4 regions of the Streptomyces vilmorinianum genome follow, and region 1 is predicted to be linked to each of the others. Evidence: riboswitches for the same ligand, from Rfam matches in the RefSeq annotation. Region 1 holds a riboswitch; each other region holds the start of a gene.
What was found. Region 1 has a riboswitch for cyclic di-AMP ahead of FDM97_RS17795 (transglycosylase SLT domain-containing protein). Riboswitches for the same ligand answer to the same signal wherever they lie in the genome.

Region 1 (7,594 bases):
CTGGGCGACGGCCGCCGCGTTCCTGCCCCTGGTGAACGAGGGGCAGCCGGTCGGTGCCATGGGCGTGTTCTACGAGCGGAAGGCCGTCTTCACCCCCGCGGACCACGCCGTGATGACCGCCTGGTCGAAGGCGGTCGCCCGCGCGCTGCACCGCGTACTGCTCCTCGACCAGTCGCGGGAGATCGCCGCCGGCCTGCAGAACGCCATGCTGCCGCGCCGGCTCCCCGCGACCCCCGGGGGCCGGATCACCGTGCGCTACCGGCCCGCCCGGGAGGGGGTCCGTGTCGGTGGGGACTGGTACGACGCGCTGGCCCTGCCGGACGGGGGCGTCGGGCTGGCGATCGGCGACGTCCAGGGCCATGACACCGAGGCCGCAGGGCTCATGGGCCAGCTGCGCGTCGCGATGACGGCGTACGCGGCGGAAGGCCACCGCTGCGACCGCGTGCTCGCCAAGGCCTCGGCGTTCCTCGCCGACCTGGACGCCGACCGCTTCGCCACCTGCCAGTACCTGCGGATCACCCTCGCCACGGGGGAGGTCCACGCGGCCAACGCGGGCCACCCGCCGCCCCTGCTGCGGCGCGCCGACGGCACGGTCGGCACACTCCACCTCGCGGGCGGTCCTCCGCTGGGCCTCCCCGGCGAGTGGGGTCTCGCCCGCTACCCGCACACCACGGCCCATCTGGCCCCCGGCGCGACCCTGCTCCTGTACAGCGACGGCCTGATCGAGAAGCCGGGCGAGGACATCGACCACGGTCTGGGCCGTCTGGCCGCCGCCTTCGCGGACGGCCCTTCCGACCTGGAGGAACTCGCCGACCACATCCTCGCCACCCTCGCCACCGGCCCCCACGCGGAGGACGACGCGGCGCTGCTGATGCTGCGCCGCGACGGGGGCGCGGCGCGGGCGTAGGTCAGTACGGCTGGTTCGCGCGCAGCCAGACGTCGAGGGCGGCGAAGTCGGCGTCGGTGAGGCCGCGCCGGGGATCGACGCGGAGCAGGAGGGCACGTCCGGGGTGGTGGGCGGCGACCCAGGTCCGGTCGGCGTCGCCGATCTCGTCGTCCACCCAGGCGAAGGGCCGCCCGGCGGCCCGTTCGACGAGCGCGCGGGTCTTCCAGTGGAGCCGGCCCGCCGGGTCCTCGTCCGGGGCATCGGGCCAGTCCACCACGGGCAGCGGCGGCAGACCGAGCCGCGGCGCGACGCACGCGTTCGCGTCCGCCATCCACGTCGTCGCCCACACCAGCTCGCAGGGCAGCGCCGACAGGCGAGGCCCGTGGGCGGGGTCGATCCTGGCCAGCAGCGGGTTCGACGCGCCTTCCTCCCCCTCGCCCCGGCGCGCGTACGTCCGGTACGTCCCCGGTGGGGCGCCGAACGGGATGAGCGGGCCGTCGATGTCGAGGAACAGCAGGGGGCGCTGCGCGGAGCCGGTCATGGATGCACGGTACCGGGATCTCCATTGGTTCGATCGTGCACCAATCGGACCCTCACCCTGACCATCAACTCCCCTGTGTCCCTCGTAAGTTCACCCAAGAATTACTGCACGGCCGTATACCTTTGGGCGCCCCTCCCCCATCCTGTCCTCGATGTGCCGCAGGGGCACGCGGTGACACGAGAGGCGGGGCATGACTCCCATCAGCCGCAGAGGATTCGTCGGCATCGGGGCAGGGCTGGTGGCCGGCGCGGCCCTCCCCCCGGGCACGGCATCGGCCACCGCCGCGGCGGCCACCGGCACCATCACCGACGTCGGGCACGTGGTGATCCTCATGCAGGAGAACCGCAGCTTCGACCACTACTTCGGCCGCCTGCGCGGTGTCCGCGGCTTCGGCGACCGCGCCGCGGGCAACCTCCCGGGCGGCTGGGGTACGTTCAACCAGCCCAACTGGGGCGGCCGCCAGTACCCGTGGAAGCTGAGTGCCACCCCGCCCGCGGGCGGCGTCGACGGCGAGACCCTGGCCCAGTGCAACGGCGACCTTCCGCACAGCTGGACCTCGCAGCACGCGGCCTGGAACAAGGGCCGGATGGACAACTGGGTCACCGGCGTCGGCAACACCCGTACGCTCGGCTATCTCGACCGCGGCGACATCCCGTTCCACTACGCCCTCGCCGACAACTACACCGTCTGCGACGCGTACTTCTGCTCGGCGCTCAGCGCCACAGGCCCCAACCGCACCTTCCTGTGGAGCGGAAGGATCGACGCCTCCAGCAAGGACGGCGGCGAGGAGTCCGGGCTCACCTGGGAGACGTACGCGGAGGCGCTGCAGCGGGCCGGCGTGAGCTGGAAGGTCTACCAGAACGCGCAGGACAACTACGGCGACAACGGCCTCGCGTACTTCAGGAAGTTCACCGACGCACGGCCCGGTGACCCGCTGTACGACCGGGGCATGGGATCGGTGCCCAAGGTCACCGGTTCGACGCCCGACGACATCGCGGCCGCGATCCGCGCCGACGTCGTCGCCGGGACGCTGCCGCAGGTCTCGTGGGTCGTGGCCAGCGAGGCCTTCTCCGAGCACCCGTACGCCCCGCCCGGCGACGGCGCGCACTTCGTGGACCTCGTCTACCGCGCGCTGGCGGCGAACCCCGAGGTCTTCGACGCGACGGTCCTCTTCCTCAACTACGACGAGAACGACGGCTTCTTCGACCACGTCCCGCCGCCGGTCGCGCCGCCCGGCACGCCGGGCGAGTATCTCGACGGGGTGCCGATCGGTCTCGGCTTCCGTGTCCCGATGGTGGTCATGTCCCCGTGGACGCGCGGCGGCTGGGTCAGCTCCGAGGTCTTCGACCACACCTCCGTCCTGCGCTTCATGGAGACCTGGACGGCCGCCCTCGGCACCCCCGCCACCTGCCCGAACATCAGCGCGTGGCGACGGAAGGTCACCGGCGACCTGACCGGCGTCTTCGACTTCGCCCGCCCCGTCTACGGTGTTCCCTCCGGCCTCCCCTCCACGGCCGAGGTCATCGGGCAGTCCACCTGCGCCCCGCTGCCCAACCCGGTGCCCCAGGACAACGCCCTGCCCGCGCAGGAGGCCGGCACCCGCCCGGCGCGCGCCGTGCCGTACCAGGTCAACGGCAATCTCGACCGGTTCGAGTTCGGGGCGGCCGGGAAGATCCTCGCCTGGTTCTCGATGACCAACCAGGGCGCCCAGGCGAAGCGGGCCGCCCACTTCGCGATCCACCCGCACCAGTACCGAGACACGGCGGCCTGGCAGTACACCGTCGACCCGGGCGCGACGTCCACGGACTACTTCAACATCGGGACGGGCTCGGGGTCCGGCAAGTACGACATCTCGATGATGGGCCCCAACCGCTTCCTGCGCCGCTTCATCGGCGACGCCTCCAAGGCGGGGAAGGCCATCGAGGTCGCGGCCCGCTTCGCGACCGAGCCGGGCACCGGGAAGACGGCCCTCTACTTCACGATGACCAACACCTCCGCCTCGCCGGTGACCTTCACCATCCGGTCGAACGCCTACCGCACGGACGGGCCGTGGACGTACACGGTCGCGGCGAACTCCTCCCGCGAGGACTTCTTCAACGCGGTGGCCTACCACAACGGCTGGTACGACTTCACGGTCCTCGCCGACATCGACGGCACGTGGTCGCGCCGCTACACCGGCCACATCGAGACGGGCGCCCCGAGCGTCACGGGCTGACGTACACCCACGTACCGACCAAAAGGGATACAAGTGGCCTTTTCAGCTCCTTGTATCCCTTTTATCGGCGCAGCGGAATTTCCCGGAATGACCGATTTTCTCGCCGGGTGAGATGAATCACGCCGCAGGGTGACGGCGCCCTCCCGCCGCGCCCCTCCCCTTGCGCCTCAAGGAAGTTCGGCGCACTCGGCGCCGCGCGAAAATCCCCCGGGAATTACCCACGGACTCGGCATCTTGTTTCGGCCGACATTTCTCGCCTACGGTCACCTCCACTCGGGCGGATCGCCGAATCCTGCCACCGCCCGAAAAGACCGACCATTCACCCGTAGGCAGGAGCGGGGGACCCACTTTTCGCCGGTCCGGATTCCCGGAGCGGCTCGGGGTGAAGTCGCATGCGTGCGGCCGGGCATCTCCAGCCCGAACCCGACAGCTCACCCCGCAGGCGCCGGAGAGGAATCTGTCATGCCCGCACACGGTAAGCACCGGCGCCCCAAGCGACGTCCCCTCAGCCGCGGTATCGCCCTGGCCGGTACAGGTGGCGCCGCACTGGCGCTCCCCCTGGTCGCCACGGCCGGCACCGCGCACGCCACGCCCCACAAGGCTCCCGAGATCGCGACCGTCGAGAAGACCGCCGCCGGCGTCTCGGCGAAGATCGCGGAATCGGTGACCGTCGCACCGAATTCCGCTCCCAAGACCTACACGGTCACCCGGGGCGACTCCCTTTCCTTGATCGCTCACGAGCAAGGTGTGCGGGGTGGCTGGAAGGCCTTGTACCAGGCCAATCGCAGCGCTGTCGGTGACAATCCGTCACTTATCCATCCCGGACTCGAACTGACGCTTCGCGGGAAATCCGCCACCGCTCCGAAGCCGAAGTCCTCGACCACCAAGCGCACCGACGCCACGGACCGCGCGGACCGCTCGCAGCAGCGGAGCGTCCCGGCCACCCAGAAGGCCCCGGCGAAGGCCGCCCCGGCCGCCGCCGCTCCGGCCGCCGCCGCCAAGAGCTACGCCAACAACCTCGACGGCTGGATCCGGGAGTCGCTGGACGTCATGGCGAAGTACGGCATTCCCGGTACGTACGACGGGATCCACCGCAACATCATGCGCGAGTCCTCCGGCAACCCGCAGGCCATCAACCTCTGGGACTCCAACGCCGCGAAGGGCACCCCCTCCAAGGGCCTCCTGCAGGTGATCGAGCCGACCTTCCTCGCCTATCACGTGCCCGGCACCTCGATGGACCTCTTCGACCCGGTCGCCAACATCACCGCCGCGTGCAACTACGCCGCGGACCGCTACGGCTCCATCGACAACGTCAACGGGCCGTACTGACCCTCGGCGGGCATCGACGCAGGCTGAAGGCCCCGGCCCTGGCCCCTTGCGGGCCGGGGCCGGGGCCTTCGCCGTCGCGCCCCAAGCGGTATGGGGTATTCCGTCCCATGGTGCGATCGTGGCGGGCAGGATGGGCGCCTGATGATCCGCGGCCGGGGAGCGCGGATCCCGTCCCAGGGGGGAACAGCGATGAAGAGAGCCCTTGCCGTGTCCGCGGCGGCCGCCGCACTCGCCGGTCTGCTGACGGCGGCCGGTCCCGCCGCGGCCGAGTCCGCGGCCGAGACCGCGGCCGGGACCGCCGCCGACCTCGCGCCCGGCACCGAAGCCTGCGCGTCGGGCCCGCGGGCCCTGCCCTCGCTCCCGCCCGCCGGCGGCAGCTTCACCACCGAGGGCGTGCACGATCTGGGACCGCGCGGCCTCGCCGTGGGTGCCAGCGGGAGCCTGCCCGTGTACTGGACGGGTGAGCGGCTCCATCGGGTGCCGATGCCCGAGGGGTATGACGAGGGGGTCGTCCGAGCCGTCAACCGGCAAGGTCTCATGGCCGGTTGGGTGAGCCGGCGGTCGGACCGCGCGACCGCTCTGTTCACCTACCGCCCGGGGGCGACCTCGGTGCGGCTGCTCGCCGAGGGCGGGGCGCCGGGCGCGTACGACGTCGATGTGAACGACGCCGGGATCGTCGCGGCCGTGGACGCCGACGGGACGGCGAAGCAGTGGCGGGGCGGACAGGTGGCGCGCACGCTGCCGCTGCCGCCGGACGCCGGTCCGGGCACGAGCGTGAAGCGGATCACCGGGATCAACACGCGCGGAGACGTGATCGGCGCGGCCGAGCAGTCGTACGACGGTCCCGACGGCTTCACCTGGAGTTCCTTCCCGGTCCTGTGGCCGGCGGACGGCGGCCCGGCACGCGCCCTGCCCGTCGCCCGCGCGGAGTGGCTGGTCCACAACCTCGCGGAGGGCATCGACGACGCGGGCCGGGTGACGGGGTACGTCTCGGTCACCGACCGGTTCGACCCGGACCACAAGCCGTGGGTCTGGGCGCCCCCGTACGAGGACCACGGCTCCTCCCCCGGCGTCCTCGCCGGTCGCCAGGAGGGCACGTTCGAGGCGATCAGCCCCACGACCGGTGTCTCGGTCGGGGCCGCCATGACGCACGCGGAGGACACCCCGGTCCCGCCGTACCAGGCGCAGTTGTGGCCGGGACACGGCCCGCTCCTCGCCCTCCCCTCGCTCACGGCCGATCGCGACGCCCGGGCCCGCGCGGTCTTCGACGACGACCGGGTCGGCGGTGTCGCCGTGGACGCGTCGTGGGTCGCCCACCCGGTGATCTGGACGTGCGCGAGCCGCCAGGCGTACGTGCCGTAGCCGTCAGAAGTGGTCGGTGAACCAGGCCGCGGCGTGTTCGCCGACCTGTTCCAGCGTGCCGGGCTCCTCGAAGAGGTGACTGGCGCCCGGGACGATCACCAGCTGGCTTTCGCAGCGGAGCTGACGCTGGGCCTGTTCGTTGAGGTCGATGACGAGGGTGTCGAGGCTCCCCACGAGGAGGAGTGTGGGGGCACGCACCTCGGCCAGGCGTGGTCCGGCCAGGTCGGGGCGGCCGCCGCGGGAGACCACCGCGGCCACGGTGGAGGAGGGGTCCGCCGCGGCCCACAGGGCGGCCGCCGCCCCCGTACTGGCGCCGAAGTAGCCGGTCCGCAGCCCCTCCAGGCCGGTCCGGGCGCCGAGCCACGCCGTCGCCTGGGCCAGCCGGCCGGCCAGGAGTTCGGTGTCGAACACATTGGCCCGGTCGAAGGCCTCGTCCTCGGTGAGCAGGTCGAAGAGCAGGGTGCCCAGTCCGGCCCTGTTCAGGTCGTCCGCCACGGCCCGGTTGCGCGGACTGTGCCGGCTGCTGCCGCTGCCGTGGGCGAACAGAACGACGCCCGCGGCGCCCTCGGGCACCACCAGCCGGCCCGCGACCCGCACGTCGCCGACCGGGATGCGCACCTCTGCGTCCTGCGCGGCGGTGCTGTTCCCGCTGTGGCCGCGCTCCAGGCAGGCGACGACCTCCTCGTCCGAGGTCTGTGAGAAGTCCTGGTAGAACTGGCCGATCGCGTAGAAGAACTCCGGTTCGTGGACGCTGACCGTCTCGTCCGCCTCCCCGCCGAGCCGCTCCGGCCAGCCGAGCGGCGCGACCGGAACCGCGAGCACGATCCGTGCGGCCCCCTGGGCGCGGACGACCCGGCAGGCGGCCAGCGCGGTGGCGCCCGTCGCCAGGCCGTCGTCGACGACCACGGCCGTCCGGCCGTCGAGCCGGGCCGGCTCCTTCGTCCCGCGGTAGCGCTCGGACCGCTGCCGCAGCACGGCGCGTTCCCGTTCCTCGACGGTCGCGAGGTCGCGGTCGGAGACACCCGTCTCGGCCAGGACGTGGTCGTTGAGGACCCTCACATCGCCCTCGCCGATGGCGCCCATGGCCAGCTCCGGCTGGAAGGGCACGCCGAGCTTGCGTACGAGACAGACGTCCAGGGGAGCCCCGAGTGCGTCGGCAACCTGTTCGGCGACCGGCACGCCGCCGCGTGGAAGTCCCAGGACCACGACGTCACGGTCCTTGAGATGGCCCAGGCGGGCAGCGAGTTGCCGTCCGGCGTCC
Region 2 (7,594 bases), 920 kb from region 1:
GGGGGCCGAGCATGACGATTCTGGAGAACATCCGGGGGCCGCACGACCTCCGGCCGCTCAGCGGCGCGGAGCTCGACGAACTGGCCGAGGAGATCAGGCAGTTCCTGATCCACGCGGTCGCGAGGACCGGAGGCCATCTGGGCCCCAACCTCGGTGTGGTCGAGCTGACGATCGCCCTGCACCGGGTCTTCGACTCGCCCGCCGACCGTGTCCTCTGGGACACCGGGCACCAGGCCTACGTCCACAAACTCCTCACCGGCCGCCAGGACTTCTCCAAGCTGCGCAGCAAGGGCGGGCTGTCCGGCTACCCCTCCCGCGAGGAGTCGGAGCACGACGTCATCGAGAACTCGCACGCCTCCACCGTCCTCGGCTGGGCCGACGGGCTCGCCAAGGCCAACGAGGTGTCCGGCCGCCCCGACCACGTGGTCGCCGTCATCGGTGACGGCGCCCTCACCGGTGGCATGGCCTGGGAGGCGCTGAACAACATCGCCGCCGCCAAGGACCGCCCGCTCGTCATCGTCGTCAACGACAACGAGCGCTCCTACGCCCCGACGATCGGCGGCCTCGCCGACCACCTGGCCACCCTGCGTACCACCGACGGCTACGAGCGCTTCCTGGCCTGGGGCAAGGACGTCCTGGAGCGCACCCCCGTCGTCGGCAGGCCGCTCTACGAGTCGCTGCACGGCGCGAAGAAGGGGTTCAAGGACGCGTTCGCCCCGCAGGGCCTGTTCGAGGACCTGGGGCTGAAGTACGTCGGTCCCATCGACGGCCATGACATCGAGGCCCTGGAGTCCGCCCTGACGCGCGCCAAGGGCTTCGGCGGGCCGGTCATCGTCCACTGCCTCACCGAGAAGGGCCGCGGCTACCGGCCCGCCCTGGAGGACGAGGCGGACCGTTTCCACGCCGTCGGCGCCATGGACCCCCTCACCTGCGAGCCGCTGGCCCCGGCAGCCGGCCCGTCCTGGACCTCCGTCTTCGGCGACGCGATCGCCGAGATCGGGGCCGAGCGGCCGGACGTCGTCGCGATCACCGCCGCGATGCTGCACCCCGTCGGCCTGACGAGGTTCGCCGAGCGCTTCCCCGACCGGGTCTGGGACGTCGGCATCGCCGAGCAGCACGCCGTCGTCTCGGCCGCGGGCCTCGCGACCGGCGGACTCCACCCGGTCGTCGCCGTGTACGCGACCTTCCTCAACCGCGCCTTCGACCAGCTGCTGATGGACGTGGCCCTGCACCGGTGCGGGGTCACGTTCGTCCTGGACCGGGCCGGTGTCACGGGCACCGACGGCGCCTCGCACAACGGCATGTGGGACCTCTCGCTCCTGCAGGTCGTGCCCGGTCTGCGCATCGCGGCCCCGCGCGACGCCGCGCAGCTGCGGGCCCAACTGCGCGAGGCCGTCGACGTCGACGACGCCCCGACGCTGCTGCGCTTCCCCAAGGAGACGGTCGGGGCGCCGGTGCCGGCCGTCGGCCGGATCGGCGGCATGGACGTGCTGCTCCAGGAGCCGGACGCGCAGGTGCTGATCGTCGCCGTCGGCGTGATGGCCGAGGTCTGCCTCCAGACCGCCGACCTGCTCTCCGGCCGCGGCATCCGCTGCACCGTCGTCGACCCCCGCTGGGTCAAGCCCGTCGACGAGGCCCTCGCCCCGCTCGCCGAGCGGCACCGGCTCGTGGCCGTCGTCGAGGACAACAGCCGAACGGGCGGTGTCGGCGCGACCGTCGGGCAGGCGCTGCGCGATGCCGGCGCCGACGTACCGCTGCGCACCTTCGGCATCCCCGAGCAGTTCCTCGCACACGCCAAGCGCGGCGAGGTGCTCGCCGATCTCGGTCTCACCCCGGTGGAGATCGCCGGGCACATCAGCGCGGCACTGACCCGGAAGAAGGGGCAATGAGCAAGGAGTTCGACCTCGCGGCGCTGCTCGCCGAACGCGGCGCCGACCGCTACGAGCTGCACACCCGGTACCTCAACCACCAGCTCCCGCGCATGCTGCACACCATCGGCTTCGACAAGGTCTACGAGCGGGCCGAGGGCGCCCACTTCTGGGACTCCGACGGCGGCGACTACCTCGACATGCTGGCCGGCTTCGGCGTCATGGGGCTCGGCCGGCACCACCCCGTGGTCCGCAAGGCCCTCCACGACGTCCTGGACGCCTCACTCGCCGACCTCACCCGCTTCGACTGCCCGCCGCTGCCCGGGCTGCTCGCCGAGAAGCTGCTCGCCCACAGCCCGCACCTCGACCGGGTCTTCTTCGGCAACAGCGGTACGGAGGCGGTGGAGACCGCGCTGAAGTTCGCCCGGTACGCCACCGGGAAGCCGAGGATCCTCTACTGCTCCCACGCCTTCCACGGCCTGACCACCGGTTCTCTGTCGGTCAACGGAGAGAAGGGCTTCCGGGACGGCTTCGCCCCGCTGCTGCCCGACACCGCGATCGAGCTGGGCGACCTCGACGCCCTGGAGCGGGAGCTGAGCAAGGGCGACGTGGCCGCGTTCGTCGTCGAGCCCATCCAGGGCAAGGGGGTGCACGAGGCCCCGCCCGGCTTCCTGCGCGCCGCCCAGGAGGTGCTGCACCGGCGCGGCGCCCTGCTGATCGCCGACGAGGTGCAGACGGGGCTCGGCAGGACCGGCGACTTCTACGCGTACCAGCACGAGGACGGTGTCGAGCCGGACCTGGTCTGCGTCGCCAAGGCCCTCTCCGGCGGGTACGTGCCCGTCGGCGCCACGCTCGGCAAGGACTGGATCTTCAAGAAGGTCTACTCGTCCATGGACCGGGTCCTCGTCCACTCGGCGAGCTTCGGCTCGAACGCACAGGCCATGGCCGCCGGGCTCGCCGTGCTCTCGGTCATGGAGACCGAGGGGACGGTGGCGCACGTGCGGCGGGTGGGCGAGCTGCTCTCCTCGCGCCTGAAGGAGCTCGTCCCGCGCTACGAGCTGCTCAAGGAGATCCGCGGACGAGGGCTGATGATCGGGATCGAGTTCGGGCGCCCGTCCTCGCTGGGGCTGCGCAGCCGGTGGACGATGCTGCAGGCCGCCCGCAAGGGGCTCTTCGCGCAGATGGTCGTGGTGCCGCTGCTCCAGCGGCACCGGATCCTGACGCAGGTGTCGGGGGACCATCTGGAGGTGATCAAGCTGATCCCGCCGCTGATCATCGACGAGACGGACGTGGACCGCTTCGTGACCGCGTTCACGGCCGTGATGGACGACGCTCACGGCGGTGGCGGACTGATGTGGGACTTCGGAAAGACGCTGGTCAAGCAGGCGGTGGCGCAGCGCTGACCCCTGGCGCGGTGGGAATTTTGCCTCTGGGGCAAGAAACTTGCCCCAGAGGAAAGATCCTGGCGGAATGGAGGCATGGACCACCTCCCCGGGGAGCAGTCCCCGGATCCCGCCGCACCGGACGCTCTGCCCGACGTCGCTCCGCAGCTGCGCGGTCTGCGCCGCCGCCGCGGGCTGACGCTGGAGGCCGCCGCCCAGCGCGCCGGTCTCTCCCCGGCCCATCTCTCCCGGCTCGAGACGGGCCGCCGGCAGCCCTCGCTGCCCATGCTGCTCGCCCTCGCCCGTATCTACGGTACGACCGTCTCGGAGCTACTGGGCGAGGTTCCGCCCGAACGTGATCCGATCGTCCGGGCCGGCCGGTCGGAGCCCGTGGAGGCCGACGGCTGGATCTACCACCAGGCGGGCGGACCCGGCCGTGCCCTGCAGGCGCTGCGCGTCCACGTGCCGTACGCCACCCGGGCCGACATCGTGCGCGTCCATCCCGGCGAGGAGTGGCTCCATGTCCTCGAAGGCCAGGTGCGCCTCGCGCTCGGCGACGCCGTGCACGTACTGGATCCGGGGGACAGCGCGCACTTCGACTCGCTCACCCCGCACCGCATCGGCGCCGCCACCCGCGGCGGGGCCGAGCTGCTCTTCGTCCACACGCTGATGCAGAGCCCCGCCGCCGAGCTGTGCCTCGGCGACGGGACCCCGCATCTGCGCTGAGCCCTTCGAAAGGGGCCGACATGTCCGACAAATCCGTACCGGTCACTGGCGAGGAACGCGGGGGCGGCACGTTCCCCCGCGGGCTCGTGATCCGGCTCTTCGCCTATCTGGTGGCCGGCCACCTCTTCGCGGGCTTCCTCTATCTGCTGTTCATGCTGGGCGGGCAGAACCAGTAGCGGGACAGGGGGAGGCGAGACAGGGAGAGGCGAGACAGGGAGAGGCGGGGCAGGGAGAGGCGGGGCAGGGGGCGGGACTAGGCCTCGGTGACGAGGCGCTCGCGCAGCCGCTCCCGCGTCTCGGGGGCGAGCTTCAGGCCGTCCGAGAAGTAGCGCTCGGTCGTCCCCCAGGTCTGCTCCAGCGTCTCGAACGCCGCCCGCAGATACTCCGCGCGCGCGTCGAAGAGCGGGCCCAGCAGCTCCATCACCTCGGGCGACATGGCGTCCGCGGCGGTGGAGCTGCGGCGCACCTTGTAGCGACGGTGCGGATCGTTCGACTTCAGATAGTCGGCCTCGATCGCCTCGCGCTCGACGCCCACCGCGAGCAGCGAAATGGCGATGGAGAGGCCCGCCCGGTCCTTGCCGGCCGCGCAGTGCATCAGCGCGGGCATGCTGTCCTCGGCCATCGCGTGCAGGATGCGGCTGTGCTCCGCTGTCCGCTCGACCATCATCTTCCGGTATGAATCGGACATTCGGGCAGCCGCCTTGCCGTCGCCGAGGATCTCGCGCAGCTGCTCCAGGGCGCCCGTGCTGACGAGCTTCCAGAACTCCTTGCCGTCGGCCGGGTCGTTGAGCGGGATGTTCACGTTCCGTACGCCGGGAAGCTCGACATCAGGACCCTCCACCTTCCGGTCCGCCGCGTTGCGGAAGTCGAAGACGGTGTGCAACCCGAGGGTGGAGAGGAACGCCGCGTCCTCCTCGGTGGCGTGCGCGAGGTGACCGCTGCGGAAGAGGCGCCCGAACCGCACCGACCCGCCGTCCACGGTCGGCAGGCCGCCCACGTCCCGGAAGTTGCGCACTCCGGTGAGCTCGGGTTCGGTCGACGGGACCTGCGGCAGCTGCTGCGTCACGAGTGCTCCTGAAGGTTGACGGATCGAGATCGGTTCCCGGGGCAATCATCCCGGGTGCGCCTCTTCCCGCCCACCCCGGGTACAAGAATGGGTGTTCTGTCCGAATTGAGCTCTTCGATATAACGCGCCCTGGTTGCAGGGGAGATGGCCCTCGGTGCGTGAGCAGGGTCATAAAGGTGACGGACCGTGCCTGATCGTCTCGGGTAATCCCCGTACGAGAAAAGGAGATCGAGGTCCCGTCATCCACGGAGGGTGACCGGAATTCGGTGCGAATATCACGTCCCGGATTGATCCATGAAATCGACGGCTTGTTCGCGCCGACCCCGCTCGTCTACGGTCACCGTCAATCCGGTCGGACCGCCGAATCCTGCCACCGCCCGGAATTCGCACCCACCCACGTGCGGCAGGAGCGGGGGACCCAGGTAGTACGCCGATCCTTCAGGTCAGGACGGCTCGGGGTGAAGCCGCGTGAGAACGCGGCCGGACATCTCCAGTCCGAACCCGACAGCTCACCTCGCAGGCGACGGAGAGGAATTCGCCATGCCCGCGAAGGGTAAGCACCGCCGTCCCAAGGTCAACCCGATCACACGCGGATTCGTCGCCGCCGGTACGGGTGGCGCCGTCGTCGCCCTGCCGCTTCTCGGTGCGACCGGAGCCCACGCCGCCGACAAGGCCGCCCCGGCTGCCGTGACGCCCGAGCAGGCCGTCGCCGCCATTGCCGCCGCCGCCCCGGCGAAGGCCCCGGCCGCCGCGCCCGCCGCCGCCAAGCCGAAGACGTACCGCGTCGTCCCCGGCGACTACCTGTCCAAGATCGCCCAGGAGCACCACCTCGCCGGCGGCTGGAAGAAGCTCTACGAGGACAACCGGCAGGTCGTCGGCGAGAACCCCTCGCTGATCTTCCCCGGCATGAAGCTCACCCTCGGCGCCAAGTCGACGGCCAAGGCCACGCCCAAGGCCGCCGCCCCGAAGGCCACCACGAAGGCCGCCCCCAAGGCCGCCCCCAAGGCCGAGAAGCCGTCCTCCGCCTCGGGTGAGTCGCGCAGCTCGCGCTCCACCGAGCGCAGCACGGTGGAGTCGACCCAGGCCGCCCCCGCCGCCCCCGCGCAGAGCGTGTCCTCCGGCTGGGTCGCCCCGGTCGGCGGCGGCGTCTCCACCCCGTACCGCGCCTCCGGCTCGATGTGGTCCTCCGGCTACCACACCGGTGTCGACTTCATCGCCTCCTCGGGCACCTCGGTCAAGGCCGTCGGCGCGGGCACCGTGCACTCCGCCGGCTGGAGCGGCGCCTACGGCAACGAGGTCGTCATCCAGCACGCCGACGGCACGTACTCGCAGTACGCGCACCTCTCCTCCCTCTCCGTCTCCGCCGGCCAGACCGTCTCCGGCGGCCAGCAGATCGGCCTGTCCGGCTCGACCGGCAACTCCAGTGGTCCGCACCTGCACTTCGAGATCCGCACCGGACCGAGCTACGGCTCGGACATCGACCCGCTGGCCTACCTGCGCCAGCACGGTGTCGGCATCTGACGCACACCCAGCACCCGACGGGCCCGGCACCTCTGTGCCGGGCCCGTCGCGTGTCCGGAGTATTCCGGCTTGGCGGAATCTTGACCGGTGGCGTATCTCACCCGGCGTCAACCCCTCCTTACGGTCGCGTAGGTCACACCTGTAAGGGAAGGATGTGCTCCCGTGGCAGACGATTCGAGATCAACAGACATGAACGTATTCGGGTCGTACGCGGCGATCGGTGACAGCTTCACCGAGGGTGTGGGAGATCCCGGGCCCGACGGGAAGTACGTCGGCTGGGCGGACCGCTTCGCGGTTCTGCTCGCCGACCAGCTGCCGGAGCACGACGCATTCCGTTACGCCAACCTGGCCGTACGCGGCCGCCTCCTCGACCAGATCGTGGAGGAGCAGGTCCCCAGGGCGAAGGAGCTCGCCCCGGACCTGGTGAGCTTCTGCGCGGGGGGCAACGACATCATCCGCCCCGGCACCGACCCCGACGACGTCGCCGAGCGTTTCGAGCGCGCCGTGGCCGAGCTGACCTCCGCCGTCGGCACGGTCATGGTGACGACCGGCTTCGACACCCGGGACGTACCCGTGCTGCGCCATCTGCGCGGCAAGATCGCCACCTACACGGCCCATGTCCGGGCCATCGCCGACCGCTACGACTGCCCGGTCCTGGACCTGTGGTCGCTCAAGTCCGTGCAGGACAGGCGGGCTTGGGACGACGACCGGCTGCACCTGTCTCCCGAGGGCCACACCCGGGTCGCGCTGCGCGCCGCCCAGGTCCTCGGCATGGAGGTACCGGCCGACCCGGACCAGCCCTGGCCGCCGCTGCCGCCCCGGGGCACGCTGGAGGTGCGCCGCGACGACATCCACTGGGCCAAGGAGTACCTCGTCCCGTGGATCGGCCGGCGGCTGCGGGGCGAGAGCTCGGGGGACCACGTGGAGGCCAAGCGCCCGGACCTCATGCCCCTCTGATCACCGACGGGCTCCGTTCGGGGATCCGCTCCAGGACACCGCCGGCGAACACGTCGTACAGCGGCAGCGTCTCC
Region 3 (7,594 bases), 800 kb from region 1:
TTACGGTCTGTACGTCCTGTACATTTTTTACAAGGAGGCCGCTCATGCAGCATCGCTACGTCCTGCCCGAGTTCACCGAGCGCACGTCCTTCGGCAGCCGGACCCTCGACCCGTACTCCAAGCTGCTCGAGGAGCGGATCGTCTTCCTCGGCACGCCGATCGACGAGACCTCGGCCAACGACGTCATCGCCCAGTTCCTGCACCTGGAGTACGCCGATCCGGACCGGGACATCTCGCTCTACATCAACTCCCCCGGCGGTTCGATCAGCGCGATGTCCGCGATCTACGACACGATGCAGGTCGTCACCTGTGACGTGGAGACCACCTGCCTCGGCCAGGCGGCGTCGACCGCCGCCGTGCTCCTCGCGGCCGGGGCGCCCGGCAAGCGGCTCGCGCTGCCCGGGGCCCGGGTGGTCCTTCAGCAACCCACGACCGACGAGCCGTTGCAGGGGCAGCCCAGCGATCTCGACATCCAGGCACGGGAGTTGCTCCGACTGCGCGCGATGCTGGCCGGGATGCTGGTCACCCACACCGGGCAGAACCGCGAGCGGATCGAGGCCGACATCGACCGGCTCACCGTCCTCGACGCGCCGGCCGCCGCCGCGTACGGCCTGGTGGATCACGTGATCCAGAACCGCGGGGCGTCCGGCGGCGCCGGGGCACGGTGAGCCGGAGATGGTTCCCGAGCTGCCGCCACTGCCCGCTCTGACGCGCGCCGAGGGCGAGTTCATCGACGCCTACCTCGAAGTCGTCGATCTCCTCGGCCGGATCAATCCATCCAGGACATCGCATACCTATGGGGCGCTGCGCGCGGCACAGGCCCTGGTGGGGCGCGCGACCGCGCTGCGCGACGCGCTGACGGTGATGCATATGCGGGGCGAGAGCGAGGTCCACGCGGAGACATTGGCCCGTGCGCTGCGCGTGTTGGACGGGGAGCGCCGCGCGGGGCGGGTCACCGTGCCCGACACACGCGCGAGTTGACATTTCCGCGTGTCGTGTCGACGTCCACTCGGGCCAGAGAAGCGGCAGAAACCCTCCCTCGTTCGGCGTAGTCGACGAATCGACTTATGTGCGGGGTGAGTTGCGCAACAGGTGTACACATCTGGCGGAATCGGACGTTCCACCCCTGGTGCGGGGCTCGTCGGCCAAACCTCCGACGATCACGAAACATGCCTGTCCACCCGAATGGATCAGTCGTGAGGAGCCTCACATAACGCCGTTTCGGCTCGGATTTCGCCCCGGGTGTGGGTCAAGATCCCTCACGACGACAAGCCCCCGCCACCGCGGCGGGGCGGTCCGGGCGGACGCCGAGTCCTGCCGCTGTCCCGGATGTCTGGTCGACAGGAGTGGATCGGCAGGAGTGGAGGACCCAATCAGTACGGGACGACCGAGCAGTGGGGCCGTTCCTCGGGGTGAAGCCGCAGCCGCGGCCGGGCAACTTCGCCAGTCCGAACCCGACAGGTCATCCTTCACAGGCGGCTGACGAAGGGTTGCGCATGACTGCGCAGATTCATGTCCCGTCCCTGCTGTCCCGGGCCGGAGCCGTCTCGGCTCTCACCCTCGCCGCCGTCGGCGGCACGATGCTGGCGCCAGGCGCCGCACCGGAGGCCCAGGCCGCGACCGCGTACGCCGGCAAGGCGCTGGACATCGCGGCATCGAAGAAGGGATCGCCCTACAAGTACGGAGCGGCCGGCCCGACCCGGTTCGACTGCTCGGGGCTCACGCTCTACTCGTACAAGAAGGCGGGCAAGTCGCTGCCCCGTACCGCGCAGCAGCAGTACAACCAGACCCGGCACATCGCGGCTTCCGGCCGGCAGAAGGGGGACCTGGTCTTCTTCCACTCCGGTGGGAGGGTCTATCACGTGGGCATCTACGCCGGGAACAACAAGATCTGGCACTCGCCCAAGAGCGGTTCCTGGGTGAAGCTCGACAAGATCTGGTCGTCCAAGGTGTATTACGGCAGGGTCCGATGATCCGCTGACCGATGCCCTGCCGGGCGGGGGTGCGGTGGCGCCGCCGCAGCTTCGCCCGGCGGCGTCGCCTCAACTCCCGGCGAGCGGAGCCGAGAGCAGCGAAAGCCCCAGGGCGGCGAGCGCGCCACCCGTCACCCCCTGCACGGTCCGGGCCGTCCGCGGCCGCCGCAGCCAGTGACCGAGCCGGTCCACCAGGAGCGCCACCAGCGGGAACCACAGCAGGGCGAGGACGACGACGATCGACGCGAGCAGCAGCGTACGTGGCAGGACGGCCGCGCCGTCCGGCACGAACTGCGGCAGCAGGCTCAGAAACAGCACGGGGGCCTTGGGGTTCAGGACGTTGGTCAGGAACCCCTGGCGCAGCGCCCGTCCGGCGACCCGCTCCCCCGCCCGCGTATCCGCCCGCGTATCCGCCCGCGTATCCGCCCGCGCATCCGCCTGCGCTCCGCCGCTCGCCCGCAGCGCACCGCCCAGCGCCCGCACGCCGAGGTAGAGGACGTACGCGCCACCGGCGATCTGCAGGGCCCGGTAGAGCACCGGTACGGCGATCAGCACCGCGGCGAGCCCCGCCACCGCCAGCGCGGTGTGCACCACGAGCCCGCCCGCCACACCGACGCCACAGGCCACTCCGGCCCGGCGCGAGGCGAGAGCACTGCGGACGACGACGGTGAAGTCCGCGCCCGGCATGGCCACCATGCCCGCCGCGACTCCGATGAAGGCGATCAGCTGTCCGTCCATGAGCCCAGCGTGCCCGCCGCGAGCCTTTAGGGTGTAGACACAATCTTCTGGGTCTGCCCAAAGGAATCCTTTATGCAGGATCTGGTGAGGCTCGCGGCGCTGGTGGCGGTGGCCGAGGACGGCTCGATCACCCGTGCCGCCGCCCGGCTCGGCTACACCCCGCCCGCGCTCTCCCAGCAGCTCGCCAAACTGGAGCGGGAGGCGGGCACCCCGCTGCTCGTCCGCCACCACCGCGGCACGCGCCTGACGGCTGCGGGCGAACTGCTCGTCACCCGGGCGCGCCGGGTCCTGGCCGAGATGGAGCGGGCCCGCCACGAGCTGGCGCAGCTCGCCGGCCTCTCCGGCGGGCGCCTTCGGGTCGGCACCTTCACCACCGTGGGCATCCATCTGCTGCCGCCGGTCCTGAGCGCGTTCCGCCGGGCCCACCCGGACGTGGAGTTGACGGTCGCCGAGTACGAGCCACCGGGCGGGGTCCATGCCGTGGCGTCGGGCGAGGTCGATCTGGCGCTCACCCATGCCTACGAACCGGCGGAACCGGCCCCGCTGCCGCCGGGGGTCGAGCTGGAGCCCCTGCTGGTCGAGGAGTTGGTGCTGGTCACGGCCCCGGGCCATCAGCTGGCGGAGGCTTCGGGCCGCCTGCCGATCGCGGAGCTCGCCGGCCGGCCGCTGATCAGCAGCGCCCCGGACCATCCGCCGCGGCGGGGCGTGGAGGGCGCGCTCGCCCGGGCCGGCGCGACCGCGTCGGTGGTCTGCCGTACGCCGGGCTACGCCCTGGTGTGCGCGCTGGTCAGCGCGGGGCTCGGGGTGGCGGTGGTGCCGGAGATGGTCGCCTCGATGGCGGTGTCGCCCCTGGGCGTACGGGCGTTGGAGCCGACGTCGTTCCGTCGCACGATCTCGGTGGCGCACCGCGGCGAGGAGTCGGGCCCGGCGGCGCGGTCTCTGCGGGCGCTGCTGCGCGGCGGATTCGGGAGGGTGCCCCCAGGCCGCCAGGCGCCCTAGGAGCTGTCCGGCCGATCACGTGGTGACGGCCATCGCCCCGCAGGAGAAGCCGACGCCGTAGGACAGGAGAAGGGCCCCGCGTTCGCGTCCTCGATCACCGCCTACTGGGCCGGGCGCGCCCAGCAGGGCGTTCCCGAGCTGCGCCGGTACCGGGAGCAGGCCCTGGAAGTGGGACGGCGTGGGAGGCCTACCGTCGCGGGTAGCCACACTCTGACCTCGCCCTGCTGTTCGGTATCGACCGCTCCACCGTCACCCGGGCGGCCGTCCGCCACGGGGCAGAGGTGACTCCCAGCGCAACCGGCCCGGCCCCACCCAGCCTCACGCTCGCCCCGTCACATGGCTCACCCCGCCCCGTGGCTCACTTCAGCACCAACAGCACCGCCAGAGCGACGAGGAGGGAGTCGATCCGGTCGAGGAGGCCGCCGGAGCCGGGCAGCCACCGGCCGGCGTCCTTGGCACGGGCGCCCCGCTTGACCATCGACTCCAGCAGGTCCCCGAGCGGGCCGCCGACCGCCACGGCCACCGCCGTCTGCCACGTCAGGGAGGACAGCACGGCCAGCGTGAGGAGACCGGCCGCGGCCCCGGCCAGCGTGCCGCTCCACCGCTTGGCGGGCGACAGCGGGGAGAGCCGGGGTCCGCCGAGACGGCGACCGGCCGCGTACGCGACGATGTCGGCGATCGACACGGCCACGAACAGCACGAGGCCGAGGGCGCCGGACGATACGAGGCCGGCCAGAGCGCCCAGCCACACGAGCCCCAGCAGGCCCGCCCCCAGGCGGCGGAGTCCGTGCTCCGCGTCGCCCGAGAGCAACGGCACCCCAGCGATCGCAAGCGCCCCGGCCGCTGCCACCCGGAGCACCTCCCCGGGGGCCAGCCAGGCGGTCAGGACGAGTCCGACGATCGCCGCGCCCAGCACCGCCCGGTCCACCGGCCCCAGCCGGAGCAGCCCGCCGAACTCCGCCACCGCGACCACGCCGACCACGGCCGCGAGCACCGCGATCCCCGGTGGACCCAGCCAGAACGCGGATGTCACCAGGGGCACTCCGAGCGCCCACACGCACCAGCGGACCATCAGCTCACGGCGCCGGGTCGCCGCCACCGCGACGCCCCCGACCGCCAGTGCCCCGCCGAGGTACGGCACGAGACCGGCGACCGTCGTCACCGGGAAGCCCGCCCCGGCGCGCCCGACACCACTGCGGCCGGCGCGCGCAGCGCGTCCAGGGCGCTCCGGCACGCCGCCACGATCCGCGCGTTCTCCGCCGTGTCGCGGACGGCGATCCGGACGGTCCGCCCCTCGTACGCCGGGGACATCGGCGACAGGTCACGCAGGAACACGTCGTGCCGCCGGCACTCGCGCACCAGCCGCGCCGCGCTCGGTCCGTCCGGCGGCAGGGTCACCGTGAGGAAGTTCGCCACCCCCTCGTCGACCGAGGAGAACCCGTCCAGCTCCGAGAGGTCGTACGCCAGTCCCCGGCGCAGCACATGGGTGCGGGCCCAGCGCTCCGCGTAGTACGCGGGGTCGCGCAGCGCGTTCACGGCAGCCAGCTGGGCCGGCAGGCTCACGGGCCACGGCGGCGTCCAGCGCCGCAGCTCCCCGGCCGTCTCCGGACCGGCCACCAGGTACGCCGCCCGCATCCCCGACAGCGCGTACATCTTCGACAGCGAGGTGCAGACCACGACCCGGGAATCGGCCGAGGCGAGCCCGGCAAGCGAGTCCGCCGGATCGACGTACGCGAGGTACGCCTCGTCGATCCACCACCGGGTCCGCACGGGCGAGGCCTCGATCACCGCGCGCAGCGCGCCGGCCGGGGCGTGGCGGCCGGTCGGGTTGTTCGGGTTGACCACCACCACGAGGTCGTACCGTCCGTCGCCGGTCGCGGCGGCGAGCCGGGCCGGGTCGAGCAGCCAGCCGTCCTCCCGGCGCAGCTGGAGCCGGTCGACCCGGCAGCCGATCACCCGCTCGGTGACATGGGCGTACTCCCCGTAGCCCGGATCGAGCAGGAGCACCCGGCTCCCCGGCGTCAGCCACCGGCCGAACGCCCGGAAGATCAGATCGGACGAGCCCGCCCCGACGACCAGCGACTCCACCGGCAGCCCCCGGACCCCGGCGATCTCCGCGAGCAGTCCCTCCGCGCCAGTCGGCGGCGAGGTCCGGGCCGCCCACCCCGGATCCTCCGAAAGGACCGCGCGGACCCCTGGGGACGGCGGGAACCAGGCGTCCAGCACATCCGCCGCGACCACCTCGTGACGGCGGGTCAGGGTCCGGAAGTCGGTGCCGATCGCCGAGAAGAACGCCCCGCCGTGCTCACAGCCGTCCGCACGCGGCGCGAAGGGCATGTCGAGCCGCCAGTCGAGGCCCGTCCGCAGCCTCTCCAGGGTCCGGCCGTGGCGCTCCGCGACCGTCCTCGTCAGCTCGGCCACGGAGCCGCTGAGGACCTCGAACGAGACCGCGCCCGAGCGGACCGTGCGCCCCACCGGCCGCAGCCCGGCGGCGAGGTACATGTCGAGCAGCTCCGTGCGTCCCATCGCCACCACCCGGCGGCCGCCCCGCGCCGCGACCCAGCGCAGCGCCGCGTACATGAGGAGCGGCGCCGCCGCGGTGGACCGCCAGTGCTCCTCGACGGTCAGGACGCGGATCTCGAACGGCGCCTCCTCGGTCAGGACCGGCAGCTCCTCGCGCGTCAGGTACTTGTCGAGGGAGTAGCGGCCGACCCACGGCGGGGTGAGGCTGACGAAGCCGATCCGCGTCTCGCCGCGCGCGGCCACGAGATAGACATTGTCGCCGTCGAGTCCGTCGCTCAGCCTTCCCGACGGATCCACCGGATGCTGGCCCAGCTCCTCCGCGTACACCCGGTGGCGCAGTTCGTGGATCCAGTCGTGATCCCGAGGCGTGGCAGTGCGCAGCTGCAGGGCATGGTCCATGCGTATGTCTCCCTGAGACGGTCCGGCGTTCGCGCCCCAGCATGGAGGAGTCCGGCAGACGGCACCTGAGTACGCGTACTCAGCGGGGGAGTTGGAAGCGGTCCAGGTCAGGGCCGATTCCATGGGCAGGTGCCCAACCACCGGCGTCTGCCGTGCCCTGGCACCGCGGCCCCCGGCCGGGACTTCGAACGGCTGTGGACCACCGCCTGCTTCCACACCCCCGAGGGTCTCGCTGACGAAGCGCGGGCTGCGGGTCTGTCCGTCCGGGCGTTGCTCGCGGTGGAGGGCCCGGCCAAGCTCCTGCCGAACCCTGCCGGACAGATGGTCATCGAGACGGGTCGGGAGCGGGTCCTGGCCGCAGTCCGCCGGGCCGAAGCCGAAGCCGAAGCCGAGCCGAGCCGAGCCGAGCGTGCTGGGTCCGTCGTCCCACATCCTCGTCGTCGCCCGCACCGCCGGCGCCGCGCCCGCCGAGGGGGCGGCGTGACCACGGCACGTACCGGCGAGTTGATCCGCGCCGTGTCCGAATGGATCGACACCTTCCCGGCCAACGAGGGCCGCGATGCCGAGGCGCTGCTGTGGGGGCGGGTCGCGAAGGTCGGTGAGGAGGCCGGCGAGGTGATCGCCGCGCTCGTCGGCGCCACCCGGCCAGAACCCCCGGAAAGGCCCGTCGCACACGCTTCAGGACGTCGAGCGGGAACTCCTCGACACCGCCATGACCGCACTCGCAGCTGTCGCCCACCTCCACGCCCTCGACCCGCAACCCGCAACCGCCCGACGTGCTCGCGCTCTTCGACGACCACGTCCTGGCGGTCGCCCGCCGCGCCGGGCTCGCCTGAACACACCACTGCCCCGTCGGAACTCCCTGCCGGGGCAGTGTGCCGCTCGCTCCCTACGGCCGCCCGACCGACATGTACGTGAAGCCGAGCTCCCGCATCCGGGCCGGGTCCAGCAGGTTCCGTCCG
Region 4 (7,594 bases), 3.6 Mb from region 1:
GTGGCCGGACTCGTCCTCGCCATGGGCATGCACGCCCTGTGGAACGGCTCGACGACCTTCGGCCCGCTCGGCTTCATCGCCGTGTACGGGCTGTTCATGGTGCCCGCCTTCGGCCTGCTGACCTGGCTGGCGATATGGAGCCGGCAGCGGGAACTGCGCACGATATCCGGGCAGCTCCCGGCGTACGCGGCGGCCGGCTGGCTCTCGCCCGCCGAACCGCTCGCGCTCTCCTCGATGCGGGCCCGCTCGATGGCCCGCGACTTCGCCGCCCGCACGTACGGGCGGCCGGCCGCCGCGACGGTCGGGGAGTACGAGGCGTTCGCGACGACCCTGGCCTTTCTGCGCCACCGCGCCCAGCGCGGCGCGGCCGGCCCGGACTTCACCGCGCGCGAGCAGGAGCTGCTCCACCATCTCTGGCAGCGCAAGGCGGTCGCCTCGCCCGCGCTGACGTACGCGGCGCGGGCGACCGGCCGGGTGTGGGCGCCGCCGCAGTATCTGGACTACGGCGGCTACAACCCGTACCGCAGCTAGCCGCCGCTAGCCGCCGCTGGACATGCGGCCGCGGTGAGCAGGCCGGTCCGGCAGCCCTGGCGTCGGGGGGGGTGTCGACAGGACTGCCGGAGTCAGGGGTGTGCGCCATGGATCGACTGCGGTCCGGGCCGGGCAGGCCCTGCGGCCATGCCAAGTCGGCCACGCCAAGCCGGGCCACTGCGGGCCACGGCGGGCCAAGCCGGGCCAAGCCGGCCCACAGCGGGGGAACTCAGACCGACAGGCCCTTGCCGGCCAGCCAGGCCGCCGGGTCGATGCCGTCGCCGCCCGGGGTGTGGACCTCCAGGTGCAGGTGCGGGCCGGTCACGTTGCCGGTCGCGCCGACGCGGCCGATCGTGTCGCCGGTGCCCACCGTCTGGCCCACGCTCGCCGTCATCGAGGACAGGTGCGCGTACCAGACCTCCGTACCGTCCTCCAGCTCCAGGACGATCCGGTAGCCGTAGGAGCCGGACCAGCCCGCCGACGTGATCGTGCCGCCGTGCACCGCCTTGACCGGGGTGCCGGTGGGCGCCGCGAAGTCGAGGCCGGTGTGGTAGCCGGAGGACCACATGGAGCCGGACTGGCCGTACGTCGAGGTGAGGGTGTACGAGGAGGTGGGCAGCGCGTAGCTCGCGGCGAGCTTGGCCAGGCGCTCGGCCTCGGCCTTCGCCGCGGCCTCCTCCTCGGCCTTCCGCTTCGCCTCGGCCGCCGCCTGCTCGGCCGCTTCCGCCTGGGCCGCAGCCTCGGCCGCGGCCTTCTCGGCGGCCGCCTTCTCCGCCGCGGCCTTCTCGGCGGCGTCGGCGGAGGCCTGCTGCTGCTCGGCCTGCTGGAGAATGCGGGCGCGCAGCGCCTCGCCGGCGTCGGCGGTGGCCGCCGACGCGGAGTCGCCGTCGGACTTCCCGGCCGCGTCGGCCGGAAGCGTGAGCGAGGCGGTGAGCGGCTGCAGGTTGTTGGTCCCGGAGCCCGTGCCGTTCGCGTCCTCGTCCTCGCCCGAGATGAGCTCGCCGACGCCCGGCAGTTCGGAGGCGTCCGGAAGGTTGAGGTCGGGGAGGGAGATCGAGACCGGGGGCTTGTCCTTGGCGGTGGCCATGCCTCCCGCGCCGACGGCCGCGATGACACCGACACCGAGGACGGTGGAGGAGCGGGCGAAGCCCGAGCGCTGCTTCACGACCCGGTGGCGGCCACCGGAACGGGCCTGCTGGCGAAGGGAGTCCTCGGTGGGGTTCCACTCACCCCACGCCGTCGCGTCGTCATCCGTCCCGGCGGCGCCCGAAGCACCGAACGCGTTGAACCCGTCGAAAGTACCTTCGGCGGCAGGGGTGTTGGACGCCACGGAGGCGTACTCCTTTCCTTCCTTCTCGCCTACCGGGTTAGCTGACGGGTTCGGAGCAGGAAGGTCTCCTACGGGCGCTGTCGCACAGGTGCGAAAGTGCCCGATTCACCCCAAGTAGTGGTTCCCCGGTTCCTTTTCAGGATTCGGCGCGTGCGCACGGTGCCGTCTCTTGCGACGGCTGGGACGACCGCGCTGCGTTATCGAACGTTAATAGACACGAGGGCCCGATTCCAAGCTGTTCCCGTTGATCATTCGCAAAATTGCGCCACTACAGCCCGATTTGATCCCGCTTCAGTACAGACCTTTCCATCCCTCCAGAACTGACGGCGGATCAATTGTTATCGGAGCGGTATACCTCCACTACAGATGGTGACGATGGCTACGGCACCACGGGCATCGTCCGGCGCCGCGGCGGCTGCCCCGCCGCCGGCCGGCTCACCGCGAGCAGCGCCATGTCGTCCGTCGAACCCCCGCCCGTGTACCGGCGGACGTCGTCGACGAGCGCGTCGAGGAGCTCCTCGGGCCCGGGGAAGATCCGCCCCGAGAGCCGCTCGCCGGGATCGTAGAAGGTGCCCTCGGCGTCGCGCGCCTCGGAGAGCCCGTCGGTGTAGAGGAGCAGCGTGGCGCCCGGCGGGTACGGCGTCTCGTCGGCCCGGTCCGGCCACGCGGCCAGCTCGCCCATGCCGAGCGGCAGCGCCGGCTCGCTCGGCTCCAGGAGCTCCAGGCCCCCGTCCGCGTACAGCAGCAGCGGCTCGGGGTGGCCGCGGTTGACCACCCGTACGAGCCCGTCGCCGCGCGGGATCTCGGCCAGGACGGCGGTGGTGAACCCCTCGAAGGCGTCCAGGCCGTCGCGGCGGGTCCCCTCCCGGGCGAGCGCCCGCTCCAGCCGCTGCGCGACGGCCTCCAGCGTCGACTCCTGCTCGGCCGCCTCCCGGAACGCGCCGAGGACGACGGCGGCGGCCTCGACCGCGTCGAGCCCCTTGCCCCGGACGTCGCCGACCACGAGCCGTACCCCGTACGGCGTGTCCTGGACGGCGAACAGGTCGCCGCCGATGAACGCGTCCGCCTGCGCGGCCTCGTAGCGGGCCGCGACCTGCAGCCCGCCGATCCGCTCGGCGGGCGTGGGCAGGACCGCCTTCTGGGCGGCCTCCGCGATCACCCGGGCCGAGGCGAGCCGCTCGCCGCTGCGCTGGACGACCCGGTTGATGAGGAGGGCGAGGGCGGAGACGGTGACGACGGTGAGCGTCTCGGTGAGGGCCGGGACCTCGGTGACGGTGTCGTTGTAGATGTGCAGCCCGACACCGGCGAGGACGGCGGCGATGCCCGTCAGCAGGGTCGTCAGCGTCGAGAAGAACGGGGCGGCGATGAGCGGCGCGGCGGAGAAGAGCGGGGCCGCCGTGTAGGTGGGCGGGGTGGAGAGGTCGAAGACGACACCGCCGGCGATGACGAGCGGGGGCAGGGCACGGATGAACCGGCGGGCCCGCTCGGCGCGCGGGCCCGGCCGCCCGTTCCCGTTCCCATTCCCGCTTCCGGTCCCGTTCCCCTTGTCGCCGCCCGCCGCTCGCCGCCCCTGCCCCTGCCCCACGAGTGCTCTCCTGCCCGGTCCGTACACGGCGACGGACCGTACCGCGCCCTCCCCAGGGTGAAGGGAGCCGCGCCGCGAGGCGACCTTCGCTCGGCCGAGTGGGTGACGCGCGCGGTGGGCCGCCCCGCGCGCCCCTCAGCCCCGCGCGCCCGCGCCCGTATCCCTCGCCGTGCCCGCGCCCAGCCGGCCGCCCCGCCCCAGCGCGCCCACCGCCGCCGCGCAGCCGAGGCCGACCCCGCACAGGACCAGCCACGGCGCCGCCGACCACCCCGTCACGTCGAGCAGCACGCCCGTCCCCAGGTTCCCTAGCGTGATCCCGACCCCGCACACGGTGTTGTAGAGCCCGTAGTGCGTGGCCACCCACCGCCCGCCCGAGAGGGCGACGACGGTGTCCATCTCGTACGGGTAGAGCACCGCGTTCGCGACCGCCAGGGCCGCCGCGCACAGCAGCAGACCCACGAGCCCGGGCACCCCCACCGGCAGCAGGAACGCCGCGCCCATCAGCCCGAGGCCGAGGACCAGACACCGCTCGCGCGTGAGCCGCGCCCGGCACCAGGCCGTGATCCGCAGCTGCCCGGCCAGCGCCACGAGCGCGGAGACCACGAACAGCGCGGTCGTCGCCGCCGTGCCGTCCGCCGCCAGCGGGAGCGCCAGATAGACCTGGAAGGACAGGACGTACGAGCCGGTCATCGCCAACGAGAAGAGCCAGAAGGTGCGGTTGGCGAGCACGGTACGGAACTGGCCCCGCTCCTCGGTCGACTCGGAGGCTTCGGAGGCTTCGGAGGCCTTCTCCCGTAGCCGTACCGGCAGATGCCGCAGCTGTACGAGCGTCAGCGCGGCGAACAGCACCGCCGCCACCACGCACGTCAGCCGGAACGACACCCCGGTCAGCGCCACCCCCACCAGCGGCCCGAGCAGGATCCCCGCCTGGTAGTACGTGTTGAAGAGCGCGAACGCCTCCACGCGCCGCTCCTCCCCCGCCTCCGCCGCGAGATACGCCCGCACGGCCGGGTTGAACAGCGCCCCCGCGAGCCCCGTCGCCAGGGACGCGGCGATCAGCATCGGCAGCGACTGGGCGAAGGCGAGCGCCCCGAAGCCGACCGTCCGCAGCGCGCAGCCGGCCACGATCAGCGGCTTGAAGCCGAGCCGGTCGGCCAGCGCCCCGCCCACCAGGAACATGCCCTGCTGGGAGAGGTTCCGGGCGCCGAGGACGAGCCCGACCGCCCAGGCCGCCATCCCCAGACCGTCGGCGAGATGCGCGGCGAGGTACGGCATCAGCATGTAGAAGCCGAGGTTGATGGTCAGCTGGTTGAGGAAGAGCAGCCGTACCGCCGGTTCGAAGCTACGGCTCTGGCGCCAGATCCCGCCCTTGGCGGAGGCCTTCGCGGAGGCCTTGGCGGAGGCCTCGGTCCGCGCGCTCATCGGACCCGCTCGAGCACGCGGCGGGTCCAGCCGTCGACCGCGCCGCCGCTCTCGTACGCCGCCGGCTCCTCGCGTACCGGAGCGTCGAGCAGCCCGTGCGCCGCGCAGAACTCGTCGCTGAAGACGGAGTCGAAGTACCGCTGCGGGCCGTCCGGGAAGACCGCCGCGATCCGCGTCCCGCGCGGCCGGGTACGGGCCAGCCACCCCGCGACCAGCGCGACCGCGCCCACGCTCCAGCCTCCGGTGGCGAACTGACGCGACGCCAGGCGCCGGGCCGACCGGACCGCGTCCGCCGGCCCCACCCAGTGGATCTCGTCGAAGGCGCCGTGGTCGACGTTGCCGGGGTGGATCGAGGAGCCGAGCCCGCGCATCAGCCGTTCGCCGGCCGGGAGGCCGAAGACGGTGGACGCCACGGAGTCCACGCCGACGAGCTCCAGGGCGGGGCTCGACGTGGCGCGCAGGGCGCGGGCGATGCCCGCCGAGTGCCCGCCCGTCCCCACCGCGCAGACGAGGACGTCGATCCTGTCGAGTTGCCCGGAGAGTTCGGCGGCGAGCCCGCCGTACGCCGCGGGGTTGTCGGGGTTGCCGTACTGGTTCGGCCACCAGGCTCCGTCGAGGCCGGTGAGCAGCTCCGCGACCCGGTCCATCCGGGCCTGCTGCCAGCCGCCCTGCGGGCTCGGCTCGGGCACGACGTGGACCTGGGCGCCGTGGGCGACGAGCATCCGCTCGACGATCGGTTCGAGGCCCGGGTCGGTGACGACGTGGACGGGGTGCCCGTGCAGGACCCCGGCGAGCGCCAGGCCGAGGCCGAGGGTGCCCGAGGTCGACTCGACGACGGGCGCGCCGGGCCGCAGCTCACCGCGGCGGCGCGCCTGCTCGACCATGTAGAGGGCGGCGCGGTCCTTGATGCCGCCGAAGTTGAAGCCTTCGAGCTTGGCCCAGTAGCCGTCGTCCATCCACAGCACGGGGGTGTTGCCGACGGTCTGCTCGGCCAGGGACAGCAGTTTGCTCATGGGAGATACGTCCTTGGGGTGGTACGCGGAAGCGCGTGAGCGCGGAAGGAACCGGGGTCGTCGTGTGTCGTGCGACCCGGTTCAGTTCCGGTCCACTCCGAGGGCGATCAGCAGCCGGCCCGGCTCGGGGCCGGGACCCGCCCTGCCCCGGACGCAGCGCGCGTGCGGAGGGGCGGGGAAGAGCTCCGCGTACGACAGGACGGCGGTTCCCGCGGCGTCCGGCACCGGGGACTGCGGCGCGACCTGCGCGGGCAGATGGGCGTCGAAGGACCACGTCTCGCCCGGCCGCTCACAGCCGTGCGGCAGAGCGGGCGCGGAGGCGGTGGTCGCGCCGGCGACGGGGAGCATGTGCCCGTGCGAACCGTGGCAGACGCTCACGAGGAGGGCGAGGAGCGCGAGCAGGACGAAGACGGCGGGCGCCCGCCGCCGCACGTCAGTCACCGCTCCGTCACTCATGGTGCGCGCGACACTACGGTTCGGCGCCGTGCAGTCGCAAAGCGACAGGCCCCGTTTTGGCCACCGTTTACTTATGGGCGTACGGCTACAGATTCCGCTCGGCGTAGACCTGCATCGCGTCGCGGACAAGGAGGGCGGTGCCCTCGCCGTGCCGGTCGTAGTTGGCGGTGAAACGCGGGTCGTCGACGTACATCCGGCCGAGGCCGATCACGTACTCCTTCGACGGCGTCGTGGTGATCGACAGCCACTCGACGTGGCGCCGCGTGATCGCCTGGACGTCGTCGCTGTCGGCGGCGAGGCCGTCCCGCGCCGCCTGCGCGAAGTCGCGGGCGATACCGGCCTGCTCGTCCATGAAGGCCTTCTTCTGCGCGGCGCCGAGCGAGCGCCACCAGCGGTCGCCCTTCTCGTACGCCTCGCGGCCCCAGCGCTGGGTGACCTCCTCCTCGTACTGCGTGTGATCGAACCCGTCGAACACTTCCTCGGCCATGAGCTCTTCTCCGTTCTCGGTCTTGTGGAGAGTGGTCCGCACGGCCTCGATCTGCCGCCCGATGCGCTCCCGCTCCTGCTCCAGGAGGAGGAGATGGGTGCGCAGGGCGGCGGACGTGTCCCGCTGGCCTTCGAGGACCTCGGCGACGGCGGGCAGGGAGAGCCCCAGCTCGCGCAGCAGCAGAATGCGCTGGAGCCGCACGAGCGCCGCCTGGTCGTAGTACCGGTAACCGTTGGCGCCGATCCGGCTCGGCTCCAGCAGTCCCAGCTCGCCGTAGTGGCGGAGGGTGCGACTGGTGGTGCCGGCCTTCTTGGCGATCTCTTGGATCGACCACTCCATACCGAAAACGCTAGATCTTGACGTTGCGTAAAGGTCAAGCCCGAAAGATGTGGTGGGAGACGACGCGGCACGACGAAGGCCCGGATCCAGTGACTGGATCCGGGCCTTCGTTGCTACTGAGTAGCGGGGACAGGATTTGAACCTGCGACCTCTGGGTTATGAGCCCAGCGAGCTACCGAGCTGCTCCACCCCGCGTCGGTGAATATGACCTTACGGCATGGTGAGCCGATCCCCTAATCCGTTTTCCCGGCACCGGCTCGGCGGCCGCTCGGCGGCCGCTCAGCAGCCGCTCAGCAGCCGCAGTCCTCGGAGTCGACCGGAGCCGTCAGCGGGTCCGCGTCCTTCTTCGCGGGCCCTTCCCAGGTCTCGTACGGGAAGCCCTCGCGTACCCAGTACTCGAAGCCGCCGAGCATCTCCTTCACCTGGTACCC

Region 2: it holds a riboswitch for cyclic di-AMP, as region 1 does, so the genes downstream of both, FDM97_RS21955 (M23 family metallopeptidase) here and FDM97_RS17795 (transglycosylase SLT domain-containing protein) in region 1, are expected to answer to the same signal.
Region 3: it holds a riboswitch for cyclic di-AMP, as region 1 does, so the genes downstream of both, FDM97_RS13935 (C40 family peptidase) here and FDM97_RS17795 (transglycosylase SLT domain-containing protein) in region 1, are expected to answer to the same signal.
Region 4: it holds a riboswitch for cyclic di-AMP, as region 1 does, so the genes downstream of both, FDM97_RS34470 (M23 family metallopeptidase) here and FDM97_RS17795 (transglycosylase SLT domain-containing protein) in region 1, are expected to answer to the same signal.

Annotation. Positions count from the first base shown of each region.
Region 1 is NZ_CP040244.1:3,769,940-3,777,533, reverse strand. It holds gene FDM97_RS17810 (SpoIIE family protein phosphatase) at 1-907, shown strand, start outside; gene FDM97_RS17805 (HAD domain-containing protein) at 909-1,427, opposite strand; gene FDM97_RS17800 (phosphocholine-specific phospholipase C) at 1,618-3,642, shown strand; cyclic di-AMP (ydaO/yuaA leader) riboswitch at 3,945-4,102, shown strand; gene FDM97_RS17795 (transglycosylase SLT domain-containing protein) at 4,105-4,971, shown strand; gene FDM97_RS17790 (hypothetical protein) at 5,161-6,333, shown strand; gene FDM97_RS17785 (phosphoribosyltransferase family protein) at 6,337-7,594, opposite strand, start outside.
Region 2 is NZ_CP040244.1:4,687,556-4,695,149, reverse strand. It holds gene dxs (1-deoxy-D-xylulose-5-phosphate synthase) at 12-1,889, shown strand; gene FDM97_RS21970 (aspartate aminotransferase family protein) at 1,886-3,271, shown strand; gene FDM97_RS21965 (helix-turn-helix domain-containing protein) at 3,347-3,976, shown strand; gene FDM97_RS35955 (DUF6126 family protein) at 3,997-4,152, shown strand; gene FDM97_RS21960 (tyrosine-protein phosphatase) at 4,230-5,042, opposite strand; cyclic di-AMP (ydaO/yuaA leader) riboswitch at 5,424-5,580, shown strand; gene FDM97_RS21955 (M23 family metallopeptidase) at 5,583-6,563, shown strand; gene FDM97_RS21950 (SGNH/GDSL hydrolase family protein) at 6,726-7,520, shown strand; partial or broken gene FDM97_RS21945 (STM4011 family radical SAM protein) at 7,507-7,594, opposite strand, start outside.
Region 3 is NZ_CP040244.1:2,965,369-2,972,962, reverse strand. It holds gene FDM97_RS13945 (ClpP family protease) at 45-668, shown strand; gene FDM97_RS13940 (hypothetical protein) at 676-981, shown strand; cyclic di-AMP (ydaO/yuaA leader) riboswitch at 1,321-1,493, shown strand; gene FDM97_RS13935 (C40 family peptidase) at 1,497-1,973, shown strand; gene FDM97_RS13930 (LysE family translocator) at 2,043-2,711, opposite strand; gene FDM97_RS13925 (LysR family transcriptional regulator) at 2,784-3,710, shown strand; gene FDM97_RS13920 (phosphatidate cytidylyltransferase) at 4,069-4,872, opposite strand; gene FDM97_RS13915 (pyridoxal phosphate-dependent aminotransferase) at 4,869-6,632, opposite strand; gene FDM97_RS13910 (UDP-glucose dehydrogenase family protein) at 7,522-7,594, opposite strand, start outside.
Region 4 is NZ_CP040244.1:7,410,359-7,417,952, forward strand. It holds gene FDM97_RS34465 (PrsW family intramembrane metalloprotease) at 1-531, shown strand, start outside; gene FDM97_RS34470 (M23 family metallopeptidase) at 761-1,861, opposite strand; cyclic di-AMP (ydaO/yuaA leader) riboswitch at 1,873-2,020, opposite strand; gene FDM97_RS34475 (PP2C family protein-serine/threonine phosphatase) at 2,241-3,446, opposite strand; gene FDM97_RS34480 (MFS transporter) at 3,582-4,868, opposite strand; gene FDM97_RS34485 (PLP-dependent cysteine synthase family protein) at 4,865-5,881, opposite strand; gene FDM97_RS34490 (hypothetical protein) at 5,963-6,337, opposite strand; gene FDM97_RS34495 (MerR family transcriptional regulator) at 6,423-7,163, opposite strand; tRNA gene FDM97_RS34500 (tRNA-Met) at 7,285-7,358, opposite strand; gene FDM97_RS34505 (rhodanese-like domain-containing protein) at 7,454-7,594, opposite strand, start outside.